Regions from separate parts of the Mesorhizobium sp. M1295 genome, predicted to be linked through region 2. Evidence: predicted binding sites of a transcription regulator. Region 2 holds the regulator's gene; the other holds the start of a gene.

Region 1 (6,018 bases), on a different contig from region 2:
GATCAGTACCTCCTTCAATAGACTACCACGCTCCTGATCGACTTGCCTTCATGCATAAGGTCAAAGCCCCTGTTGATGTCCTCGAGCTTCAGCGTGTGGGTGATCATAGGATCGATCTCGATCTTGCCGTCCATGTACCAGTCGACGATCTTCGGCACGTCGGTGCGGCCGCGCGCGCCGCCGAAGGCGGTGCCCATCCAGGTGCGGCCGGTAACCAGTTGGAACGGCCGCGTCGAGATCTCCTGGCCGGCGCCGGCAACGCCGATGATGACCGACTTGCCCCAGCCACGGTGGGACGATTCAAGCGCCTGCCGCATGACTTTCGTATTGCCGGTGCAGTCGAACGTGTAGTCGGCGCCGCCGATCTGGTCGGCGCCGCGCTTGGTCATGTTAACGAGATGAGCCGCGATATCGCCGTCGACCTCCTTCGGATTGACGAAATGCGTCATGCCGAATTTCTCGCCCCAGGCCTTCTTGTCGTTGTTCAGGTCGACGCCGATGATCATGTCGGCGCCGGCAAGGCGCAGGCCCTGGATGACGTTGAGGCCAATGCCGCCGAGGCCGAAGACGACAGCGGTCGCGCCTTGCTCGACCTTGGCCGTGTTGATGACAGCGCCGATGCCGGTGGTGACGCCGCAGCCGATGTAGCAGATCTTGTCGAAGGGGGCGTCGGCATTGACCTTGGCCACCGCGATCTCCGGCAGCACGGTGAAATTGGAGAAAGTCGAGCAGCCCATATAGTGGAACAGCTTGTCCTTGCCGATCGAGAAGCGCGAGGTGCCATCAGGCATCAAGCCCTGTCCCTGCGTGGCGCGGATCGCGGTGCACAGATTGGTTTTGCGCGACAGGCAGGAGGGGCACTGCCGACATTCCGGCGTATAGAGCGGGATGACATGGTCGCCCTTCTTGACCGAGGTGACGCCCTTGCCGACGTCGACGACGATGCCGGCGCCCTCATGGCCGAGGATCGCCGGAAACAGGCCTTCCGGGTCGGCGCCCGACAGCGTGAACTCGTCGGTGTGGCAGATGCCGGTTGCCTTGATCTCGACCAGCACCTCGCCATCACTGGGACCGTCGAGGTCGACCTCCATGATCTCCAGCGGTTTTCCGGCGGCGACGGCGACAGCGGCGCGCGTTTTCATCAGGCAATCCTCCCATGGCAGTCTGCAATCCAGGTTAGATTTAACTTACCACTCAGCTCTGCGCTATGCACGAAGCGACGTTCTGATCCCGGATTTTCGTCAGAGCTCGCCGATTTGCATCCGGGATAGGCTCCGACTTTGCCTTGACCGGCCCCCTGAAGCCCATAAAACGGGAAGCCCAGAAAAGAAGGGCAGCCGAGGGACGAGGCCTGCATGTTCACAAAGATCCTGATCGCCAACCGTGGCGAGATCGCCTGCCGCGTGATCAAGACGGCGCGCAAGATGGGCATCGCCACCGTCGCGGTCTATTCCGACGCCGACCGCGACGCGGTGCATGTCGAAATGGCTGACGAGGCGGTGCATATCGGCCCTTCTCCCGCCGCGCAAAGCTATCTGGCCCCGGAAAAGATCATCGCCGCCTGCAAGGCGACAGGGGCCGAGGCCGTGCATCCCGGCTACGGTTTCCTGTCCGAGCGGGCATCCTTCTGCGAGGCGCTGGAGCAGGAAGGCATCGTCTTCATCGGCCCGAAGCCCAAGGCCATCAAGGCAATGGGCGACAAGATCGAATCGAAGAAGTTCGCCAACGCCGCCAAGGTTTCGACGGTGCCCGGCTGGCTCGGCGTCATCGAAAACGCCGCCCATGCCGAAAAGATCGCCGGCGAAATTGGCTATCCCGTGATGATCAAGGCCTCGGCCGGCGGCGGCGGCAAGGGCATGCGCATCGCTTGGAGCAAGGCAGAGGTGCGCGACGGCTTCGACCGGGCGCGGTCGGAGGCCAAAAGCTCGTTCGGTGATGACCGCGTCTTCATCGAGAAGTTCATTGTCGATCCGCGCCATATCGAAATCCAGGTGCTAGCCGACGCCCATGGCAACACGCTCTATCTCGGCGAGCGCGAATGCTCGATCCAGCGCCGCAACCAGAAGGTCGTAGAAGAGGCGCCGTCGCCGTTCCTCGATGCCAAGACCCGCAAAGCCATGGGCGAGCAGTCGGTGGCGCTGGCCAAGGCGGTCGACTACCAGAGCGCCGGCACGGTCGAATTCATCGTCGATAGCGACAAGAACTTCTATTTCCTGGAAATGAACACGCGCTTGCAGGTCGAGCATCCGGTGACGGAACTGGTCACCGGGATCGACCTGGTCGAGCAGATGATCCGCGTGGCAGCCGGCGAAAAGCTCGCCATCAAGCAGGGCGACGTCAAGCTGAACGGCTGGGCGGTGGAAAGCCGCCTCTATGCCGAAGACCCATATCGCAACTTTCTGCCGTCGATTGGCCGGTTGACGAGATACCGGCCGCCGGACGAGGGGCAATTTGGCGAAATAGTCATCCGCAACGATACTGGCGTCACCGAAGGCTCGGAAATCTCGATGTTCTATGATCCGATGGTCGCCAAGCTGTGCACCTGGGCGCCGACACGGCTTGCGGCAATAGATGCGATGTCGGAAGCGCTGGACAGTTTCGTCGTCGACGGCATCGAGCACAACATACCGTTCCTGGCGGCGCTGATGCAGCATCCGCGCTGGCGGGAAGGGCTGATATCGACCGCTTTCATCGCCGAGGAATACCCAGACGGCTTCGCGCCGATCGTGCCAGACGCCGAGGAGAAAGCGGTGCTGGCCGCGATCGCCACCGCGGTCGAACTGCTGCGCCGCGACCGGCTCGACCGGCTGGGCGGGCGGCTGGCGCCGCATTCCGGCGCCTTGAAACGCGATTGGGCGGTGAAGATCGGCCGGGATTATCTTTCGGTCGCCATCGTCGAAGGCATGATTTCCATTCCGATGGAGCTCGACCTCACAATCGACGGCGACAAGGCACTGAGGGTGACCTCCGACTGGCGGCCGGGCGATCTCATCTGGCGCGGCACGGTCGGCGGCCGCAAAGTCGCGGCGCAGGTCAGGCCGGTGCTGAACGGGTTCCGCCTTGCCTGGAAAGGCATGTCTGTGACAGCCCGCGCCATGCTGCCGCGCACCGCCGAACTCGAAAGGCTGATGCCGGAAAAAGTGGCGCCGGACACGTCGAAGATGCTGCTCTGCCCGATGCCTGGCCTCGTCGTGTCGATTGCGGTTGCCGAGGGGCAGGAGGTCAAGGCCGGCGAGACGCTGGCGGTGGTCGAGGCGATGAAGATGGAAAACGTGCTGCGCGCCGAGCGCGATCTCATCGTATCGAAGCTCAACGCCAAGCCCGGCGACAGCCTTGCGGTCGATGCGGTGATCATGCAATTCGCGTGAGGCTGAAATCCGCCTCGGCGCCGGCCTGGGACGTTGGAGATTAGCGAAAGCCGAGGTGACGGCCAATCTCCCCCCTCGTGGGGGAGATGTCCGGCAGGACAGAGAGGGGCGCGAAGAAACGCGACCTTGCAATGGGTTGGCACGCTCAGTGGAGGAGGGACAGGCGAGGCCGTGAGGAATTCGCTTTTTGCCGTCGTGGCGTATTTTGTTCTTGCTTTGTGCCGGCAGCTATGCTATTAGTCTGGGTATGGTGCTAAATGGCTCCAACGACCCGCCCGCTGTGGCGGGTTTTTTGTTTTCAGGCCTGACGTCGGCGGGACAGCGCCCCTCTCTGTCCTGCCGGACATCTCCCCCACGAGGGGGGAGATTGGCAGGTTCGGCGGTTGCTCTAAACTCACAAAGCTCCAATCGCTTCCGCTGGACTCGTGTTACCCGGTGCCGGACAATACATCTTCATCGACTGAGTCCTTGTGAGGCGGCGCGAAAAAACCATGGCGGATGAGAGACTTCCACGCGATCCCTTGCTGCGCGAGGCCTATGCGAAGGCGTCGCGGGCGGAGCAGGCGGCGCGTCGGTTCATTCATCTGCGCGTGCATTCGGCCTATTCTCTGCTCGAAGGCGCCTTGCAGCTCGGCAAGATCGTCGGCCATGCGGTGCAGGACGAGTGCCCGGCAATCGCCGTCACCGACACCAACAATCTGTTCGGCGCGCTGGAATTCGCCCAGAAAGCCGTGAAGGACGGCATCCAGCCGATCATCGGCTGCCAGATCGACCTCGCCTTTTCCGGCGAGGCGAGCGACAGCCAGCGCGACCGCAGGCGGCAAGGACCGGAGATGCGGCCCGTCGTACTGATCGCCGCAACCGAGGCCGGCTACGGCAATCTGGTCAGGCTGGTCAGCCGCGTCTACCTCGAGACACCGCCCGGCGAAGCGGTGCATCTGACGACCGAGATGCTGCAGGGCCACTCCGACGGTCTGATCTGCCTTACGGGCGGGCCGCGAGGCCCGATCGGCAATGCCTTGAAAGAGGACCGCCGCGAACTCGCCGAGACCCGGCTCCTGGCGCTCAAGGGCCTGTTCGGCGACCGGCTCTATGTCGAGCTGGAGCGCGTGTCCGGCTACGACCGCACGATCGAGCAGTCGTCGGTCGACCTCGCCTACCGCCACGATCTGCCGCTGGTTGCCACCAACGAGGCGTTTTTCTTTTCTCGTGAAGACTATGAGGCGCATGACGCGCTGATCGCCATCGCCGAAGGCTCCGTGGTTGCGGCCGACAATCGCCGCCGCCTTTCGCCCGACCACTTCCTGAGAAGCCAGGCCGATATGGCGAGGCTGTTCGCCGACCTGCCGGAAGCAATCGACAACACCGTCGAGATCGCGCTGCGCTGCTCCTACTATCCGAAGACCCGCAACCCGATCCTGCCGCGCTTTGCCGGCCGCGATGTCGCCGACGCCGAAGCGGCGGTTAAAGCGGAGGCGCAGGAGCTTGCCCGGCAGGCGCATGAAGGGCTGGACGCGCGGCTGGCGGCGCATGGGCTCACACCCGGCTACACGGCCGACCAGTATCGCGAAAGACTGGATTTCGAGCTCGGGGTCATCGAGAAGATGAAATATCCGGGCTATTTCCTGATCGTTGCCGACTTCATCAAATGGGCCAAGGCACAAGGCATTCCGGTCGGCCCGGGCCGCGGTTCGGGCGCCGGCTCGCTGGTTGCGTATTCGACGACCATCACCGACATCGATCCGCTGCGCTTTTCGCTGCTGTTCGAGCGCTTCCTCAATCCCGATCGCGTGTCGATGCCCGACTTCGACATCGACTTCTGCCAGGACCGGCGCGAGGAGGTCATCCGTTACGTCCAGCAGAAATACGGCCGCGACCAGGTCGGCCAGATCATCACCTTCGGCACACTACAGGCGCGCGCGGTGCTGCGCGACGTCGGCCGCGTGCTGCAGATGCCTTACGGCCAGGTCGACAAGCTGAGCAAGATGGTGCCGTCGAACCCGGCCAATCCGGTCAAGCTCGCCGACGCCATCGCCAACGAGCCGCGCTTTGCCGAAGAGGCCGAGCGGGAGCCGATCGTGCAAACGCTGCTCGACACGGCGCAGAAGCTGGAAGGTCTCTACCGCCACGCCTCGACGCACGCCGCCGGTATCGTTATCGGCGACCGGCCGCTGTGGGAACTGGTGCCGATGTACCGCGATCCGCGCTCGGACATGCCGGTCACACAGTTCAACATGAAGTATGTCGAGCAGGCCGGGCTGGTGAAATTCGACTTCCTTGGGCTGAAGACGCTGACCGTGCTGGACAGGGCGGTCAAGCTGATCCGCCGCCGCGGCATCGAGATCGATCTCGCCCACATTCCGCTCGACGACCCGGAAACCTACGCCATGCTGTCGCGCGGCGAGGTGGTCGGCGTGTTCCAAGTGGAAAGTGCCGGCATGCGCAAGGCGCTGATCGGCATGCGGCCCGACTGTATCGAGGACATCATCGCGCTGGTCGCGCTCTACCGGCCGGGGCCGATGGAGAACATCCCGACCTACAACGCCAGAAAGCATGGCGAGGAGGAGATGGCGTCGATCCACCCGAAGATCGACCATCTCGTCAAGGAGACGCAAGGCGTCATCGTCTACCAGGAACAGGTGATGCAGAT
Region 2 (6,018 bases):
CAATATGCAGATAGCCGGTGGGCGAGGGGGCAAAACGGGTGACGACCTTGTCGGGCATGGAACTCTCAGGCAGGCGAAGGAAGTGGGTTTGCGGACTTTCGCGCGTTGCGCGTTCATGTAGCATAGGAGGTCGAGGGCGCAAGGGGCAGACCCGATGGCTGTGCGAGGCCGTGGTGCGGGCGAGGGCGAGGACGTTGGCAGCGGCGTCAGCGAACGCTTGCTGTTTGCCGCGCCCGTGCCTGTCCTGCCGGCACCGGCATTGCTGCCGGTTCCACGCTTTGATGCCCCGTCGCTGCCGGCGAGCGACCCAGCAACGGTTCTCGTGCCCGCGGCCGAGCCCATCGTGCGCCTACGCCGGCGTTTCCGCCTCCCGTCACCGTCCCGTATCCGCAACGGCGTAACCTCGGCGGTCGGCCTGGAGCTCGACCGTGGGGTTGCCTTCCTGCTGGTGCCGGTGTTCCTCGCATGCGGGGTGATCGTATATTTTGCGCTGGCGGTGGAGCCGGCCTTTCCACAGCCGATCGCAATCGTCGCCTTGGCAGCCCTCTGTGCCGTCGCCTCGCGGTCGTGGCCCAGAACCCGCCTGTGCTTCATGGCGGCGTTGCTCTGCGCGCTTGGCGTGCTTGCCGCCAAGGTCGAGACCTGGCGTGTCGGAACGCATATGCTCGGTTCCGAAATCTCAACGCGCCTCACGGGTCGCGTCGTATCGTTCGAGCCCATGGCGAGCGGCCGCATCAGGCTGACGATCGATGTGATCTCAACCGCCAGGCCGACACTGCGCTACATGCCGGAACGGGTCCGCGTTTCGGCGATGAAAATACCGGCTGAGCTGACCGCCGGTTCCGAGATCGCCGGCTATGTGCGGCTGCTGCCGCCGACCGGGCCGGTGCGGCCCGACAGCTATGATTTCTCCTTCGACAGCTATTTCGCCGGTATCGGCGGCAGCGGCTTTTTTCTCGGCAATCCGAAAGTCGTGTCGTCGGGCAGCATGCCGCTTGCCGCGCGGCTTTCTTCCTCGATCGAAGACGCGCGCGAATCCATCGCCGACCATATCCGCAGCCGCATCGGCGGCGCCGAGGGCGAGATTGCTGCTGCGCTGATCGTCGGCGTGCGCGCCGGCATTCCCGAGGAGATCAACGAAGCGATGCGGCGTACAGGCATCTATCACATCATCTCCATCTCGGGGCTGCATATGGCGTTGGTCGCCGGCACCATCATGGCGCTGCTACGCGGCACCTTTGCGTTGTTTCCCGATTTCTCATCGCGACGGCCGGTCAAGAAATATGCCGCGGCCGCCGCGCTTTTTTCGATTGCGGCCTACCTCGTCTTTTCCGGCATTGTGGTGGCGGCCGAACGCAGCTTCATCATGCTGGCGGTGATGCTTATCGCCGTGCTGTTCGACCGGGCCGCGCTCACCATGCGCAACCTGGCGATCTCGGCCATCGCGGTCATTCTGGTGTCGCCGCACGAGGTGGTCGGTCCGAGCTTCCAGATGTCCTTCGCCGCGACGGCGGCCCTTGTCGGCGCCTATGCAGGCTGGTCCGATTACCGCGCCGGCGGGGCCACCACGCCGCCGCCCCGGCGGTCGCCGCTACGCTTTGCCACTAGAAAGGTACTGCTGGGCATGGGCGGCCTGGCGATGACCTCGATCATTGCAGGGAGCGCCACGGCGCTTTTCGCCATATGGCATTTCCAGCGCGTGGCGCCGCTCAGCCTGTTCGCCAATCTGGCCATCATGCCTATCATCTCACTGGTCGTCATGCCCTTCGCCGTCCTCAGTGCGCTGGCGATGCCGTTCGGCGCGGATGGGCCTTTCCTCTACGTGATGGGCAAGGGGCTGACGGCGATGATCGCCCTGTCCGGGTGGATCTCCGAGCGCTCGCCGATCGATGCGGTCGGGCTGATTTCGCTGAGATCTGTCCTTTTGGTGACGATCGCTCTCGTCATTGCCAGCATGGCGACGACCTGGTTGCGGCTCGTGGCCCTTCCTTTTGCGCTCGCCGGCTTGCTAACGACAACGCAGACGCGCGTACCCGATGTATTGATCTCGGAGGACGCACGGCTCGTCGCGCTGCCGATCGGCAGCGGTGAACTCGCGGTCAACCGGGCACGCCCGAATGAGTTCACCATCGACAACTGGAAACGCGCGCTCACATCAGAGGCTATCGTCGCGCCGGAAACACCTGGAAAGAACGATCCGCAATTCGACATTGCCGATCCGGCCGACTTACCGCCGGGCATGCCGTTCATTTGCACGGACGGTCTCTGCCTTGCCAGGCATCCATCCGGCGCGATCATCGCGCTAGCCAATGACCGCGATACTGCACGGCCAGCCTGCGCCTTTGCCAGCTTGATCGTCATCGACGACGCCACCGCCCATAATCCCTGCTACTACGACCGGCTGGTCCTCGTCGTCACCAAACGGCAACTGGCGCGCGCGGGAAGTGCGGCCGTCTATTTCGATCCACAAGCGGCAACACGCGCCGAAATCCGCTTCGCCGTCGAAAAATCATACCGGCCCTGGCACGTGCAGCGGAAATTTTCCCGCGCGGCGCGGGGCATGCCGCCATACCGCAGAGCCGACAAGCCAAAAGCCGGCGCCAAGGGCGCAGCTCAGTAGCGGCGAATCAGCCCAACGAGCTTGCCCTGCACCTTGACCCTGTCTGGTCCGAAGATGCGCGTCTCGTAGGCCGGATTGGCGGCTTCCAGGGCGATCGAGGCGCCCTTGCGGCGGAACCGCTTCAGCGTCGCTTCTTCCTCGTCGACCAGTGCCACCACGATCTCACCGGGGCTCGCCGTATCGGCATTGCGGATGATCACCGTGTCGCCGTCGAAAATGCCAGCCTCGATCATCGAATCGCCTTTGACCTCCAGCGCATAATGCTCGCCGCCCATGATCATGTCCGGCGGCACCGAGATCGAATGCGTCTGGTGCTGGATGGCATCGATCGGCACACCGGCGGCGATGCGGCCCATCACCGGGATCGACACGGCGGCGACGACATCGTCGTCATTGCCGGCTGCAGGCATGCGCGACGATGTCGGCTTGCCCTGCCGAGGACCTTGCCCAAGACTGCCCTGGATGACGCTCGGCGAGAACTTGCGTGCCGCATTTAGGCCGGGGGCGATCGAATCGGGCAGGCGCAGCACCTCCAGTGCACGGGCCCGGTTGGGCAAACGGCGAATGAAGCCGCGCTCCTCCAGCGCCGTAATCAGCCGGTGGATTCCCGATTTGGAAGCCAGGTCGAGCGCTTCCTTCATCTCGTCGAAGGAGGGCGGGATACCGCTTTCCTTCAGCCTTTCGTGGATGAACATAAGCAGTTCGTGTTGTTTGCGTGTCAGCATAGCGACCCCCAACAGAATCAGAAAAACAAACCCAGAACAAACACTATCTGTTCCAGTTGTGTTCCGCAACTGTTTAAAGTTTAATGAATGTGTTAGGGCTCGGGAAACGATACCACTCACCAAACCGGAACGCTGCATTTTCACCGCCGCGGGCGTCATCGCCTTGATTCTGCTTTCGTTTGCGGCCTCTGGGTTCCCAGAAGGCGGCACTGGTATCGGCCGTCAGCCGGCAAAGGGCACGGAATTGAAGCCGTATCGACTGTGCGGTTTGGTCAATGCACCGTGAACGAAACGAACTCAAAACGCCAACCTTGGGTTGGCTTGGCTCCTGGTTTCCACCGCGTGGTCAGGCAACTTGTCGCCGGTGGAGCCTTGCTGCGCGATACCAGGTAATGGAGAACCGCTCGTGACCGATGGATGCCGTCGATGCGTGTCCGGCGTTGCGGTGAATCTTGGGGGAGCAGACAAATCATGACAGGAATTCGCGATCTCGTTGCCATAAGGGCGATGGATGCTGCAGATCCGCTGCGCGCGATGCGCGACCGCTTTGTGCTGCCGCAAGGAGTGATCTATCTCGACGGCAATTCGCTAGGGGCCGCTTCGCGTGCAGCTTTCGATGAATTGAGCAAGGCAGCGACCGAAGAATGGGCGCATGATCTCATCCGCGCCTGGAACACGGCCGGCTGGTTCAACATGCCGCTCGAACTCGGCGACCAGCTCGGGCGCCTGATCGGTGCCGCGGCCGGCCAGACGGTGGTCTGCGACACGACATCGGTCAACATCTACAAGCTGCTGCACGCCGCCATGGCCATGCGGCCGGAGCGGCAGGTCATCGTCGCCGAGGGCGACAGTTTTCCGACAGACCTCTACATGGCTGAGGGTGTGGTTTCGACGCGAAAAGATACGCTGCTGCGCCTCTCGGGGGTCGACGCGCCGAGCATCGAAGAGCTGATCGACGAACGCACCGCCGTGGTGCTGGTCAACCACGTCAACTACAAGTCGGGCGAACTGCGCGACATGCCGGCGCTGACGCGCAGGGCCCAGGAAGCCGGGGCGATGATCGTCTGGGATCTCTGCCACACCGCCGGTGCGATGCCAGTCGAGCTCGACACGGCAAACGCCGATTTTGCCGTTGGCTGCACCTACAAATATCTGAATGGCGGACCGGGCGCGCCTGCCTTCATCTATGCGGCTGAGCGGCATCTTGCCGACATCCAGCAGCCGCTCACCGGCTGGTGGGGCCATGCACGGCCCTTCGCCTTCGAGCCAGGCTATGCGGCCGGCACCGGCATCCGCCGGTTTCTGTGCGGCACCCAGCCGGTCCTGTCGATGCGCACGCTGAAGGGCGCGCTCGACATCTGGAACGATGTCGACATGACGGCGGTGCGCAAGAAGAGCATCGCGCTGGCTGATCTGTTCATCGAGCTCGTCGAGGCAAAGTGCGGCACTTACGGGCTAACGCTCGAAAGCACGCGCGACGGGGAAAAACGCGGCAGCCAGATTTCATTCATGCACGAGCATGGCTACCAGATCATGCGCGCGCTGATCGAACGTGGCGTGATCGGCGATTTTCGCGCGCCATCGACCATGCGCTTCGGCTTCACCCCGCTCTATGTCGGCTATGCCGATGTCTGGCAGGCCGTCGAAGTGCTTGAGGACATCCTGCGCACCGGTGCGTGGAAGGATGCGCGCTTCGCCATCAAGGCGGCTGTCACTTGAGATTGATGCGAGAGCTGGAATCGTGAGGCTGGCGACGACGCGCCGCGCGATGCTCACGCTCGTTGCAAGGCCATATTGCCAGGGGAGGGCGCAGGGTGTTCGAACGTCACATTGCCGATTGGGACAACGCCTATGCCAACGGCGCCAACATAGCCGGCAGCGATCGCTGGCCGGCGGCCTGGGTCGAGCCCGCGCGGGTTTTTCGCGACGTGCTTTCGACCGAGGGCCGGGCGCGGCTCGACATGGCCTATGGCCATGGCCCACGCAACCGGCTCGATCTTTTCCTGCCGGCCACCAAGCCCAAGGGGCTCGTGGTGTTCGTCCATGGCGGCTACTGGATGGCATTCGACAAGAGTTTCTGGTCGCATCTTGCCGCTGGCGCTGTTGATCGCGGCTATGCCGTGGCGATGCCGTCCTACACGCTCTGTCCGCAGATGCGCATTGGCGGCATCGTCAAGGAAGTCGGCGCGGCGATCGGCAAGGCGGCGGGGATGGTCGCAGGGCCGCTGATGCTGACCGGACACTCGGCCGGTGGCCATCTTGTTAGCCGGATGGTTACGACGACGACGCCGCTGGCGCCCGAAATTGTCCGGCGCATTCGCCATGTCGTATCGATCTCGGGTGTGCACGATTTGCGCCCGATCATGCGCACCGGCATGAACGAGACGCTGGCGATCGATGAGGCCGAGGCGCAGGCCGAAAGCCCGGTGCTGCTGCGCCCGATGGACAAGGCCCGCCTGACCTGCTGGGCCGGCGGCGGCGAGCGCGCCGAATTCCTGCGCCAGAGCGCGTTGCTGGCCAACATCTGGATCGGCCTGGGTGCCGCGACCAGTTCGGTGGTCGAGCCTGACCGGCATCATTTCAACATCATCGACGGTTTGGCCGATCCAGACCATCCGCTGACCCGGACCTTGATCTCGGAGTGAGGCAGGTTCAGCGTAGCATCAGCACGTC

What was found. Region 2 encodes LexA, which represses DNA repair genes until DNA is damaged. Its sites were predicted from a motif close to TGTTCNNNNTGTGTTCNG; they were not measured.
Region 1: dnaE (DNA polymerase III subunit alpha) is a predicted target of LexA. The motif match lies at 3,575-3,592, and genes of this name have one in related genera.

The regions. Positions count from the first base shown of each region.
Region 1 is NZ_JAMYLU010000001.1:567,086-573,103, forward strand. It holds gene NKH29_RS02695 (hypothetical protein) at 1-18, opposite strand, end outside; gene NKH29_RS02700 (S-(hydroxymethyl)glutathione dehydrogenase/class III alcohol dehydrogenase) at 15-1,142, opposite strand; gene NKH29_RS02705 (acetyl-CoA carboxylase biotin carboxylase subunit) at 1,356-3,368, shown strand; gene dnaE (DNA polymerase III subunit alpha) at 3,860-6,018, shown strand, end outside.
Region 2 is NZ_JAMYLU010000008.1:205,341-211,358, reverse strand. It holds gene gltX (glutamate--tRNA ligase) at 1-58, opposite strand, end outside; gene NKH29_RS14260 (ComEC/Rec2 family competence protein) at 155-2,620, shown strand; gene lexA (transcriptional repressor LexA) at 2,614-3,345, opposite strand; gene kynU (kynureninase) at 3,817-5,064, shown strand; gene NKH29_RS14245 (hormone-sensitive lipase) at 5,160-5,990, shown strand; gene NKH29_RS14240 (molybdopterin molybdotransferase MoeA) at 5,998-6,018, opposite strand, start outside.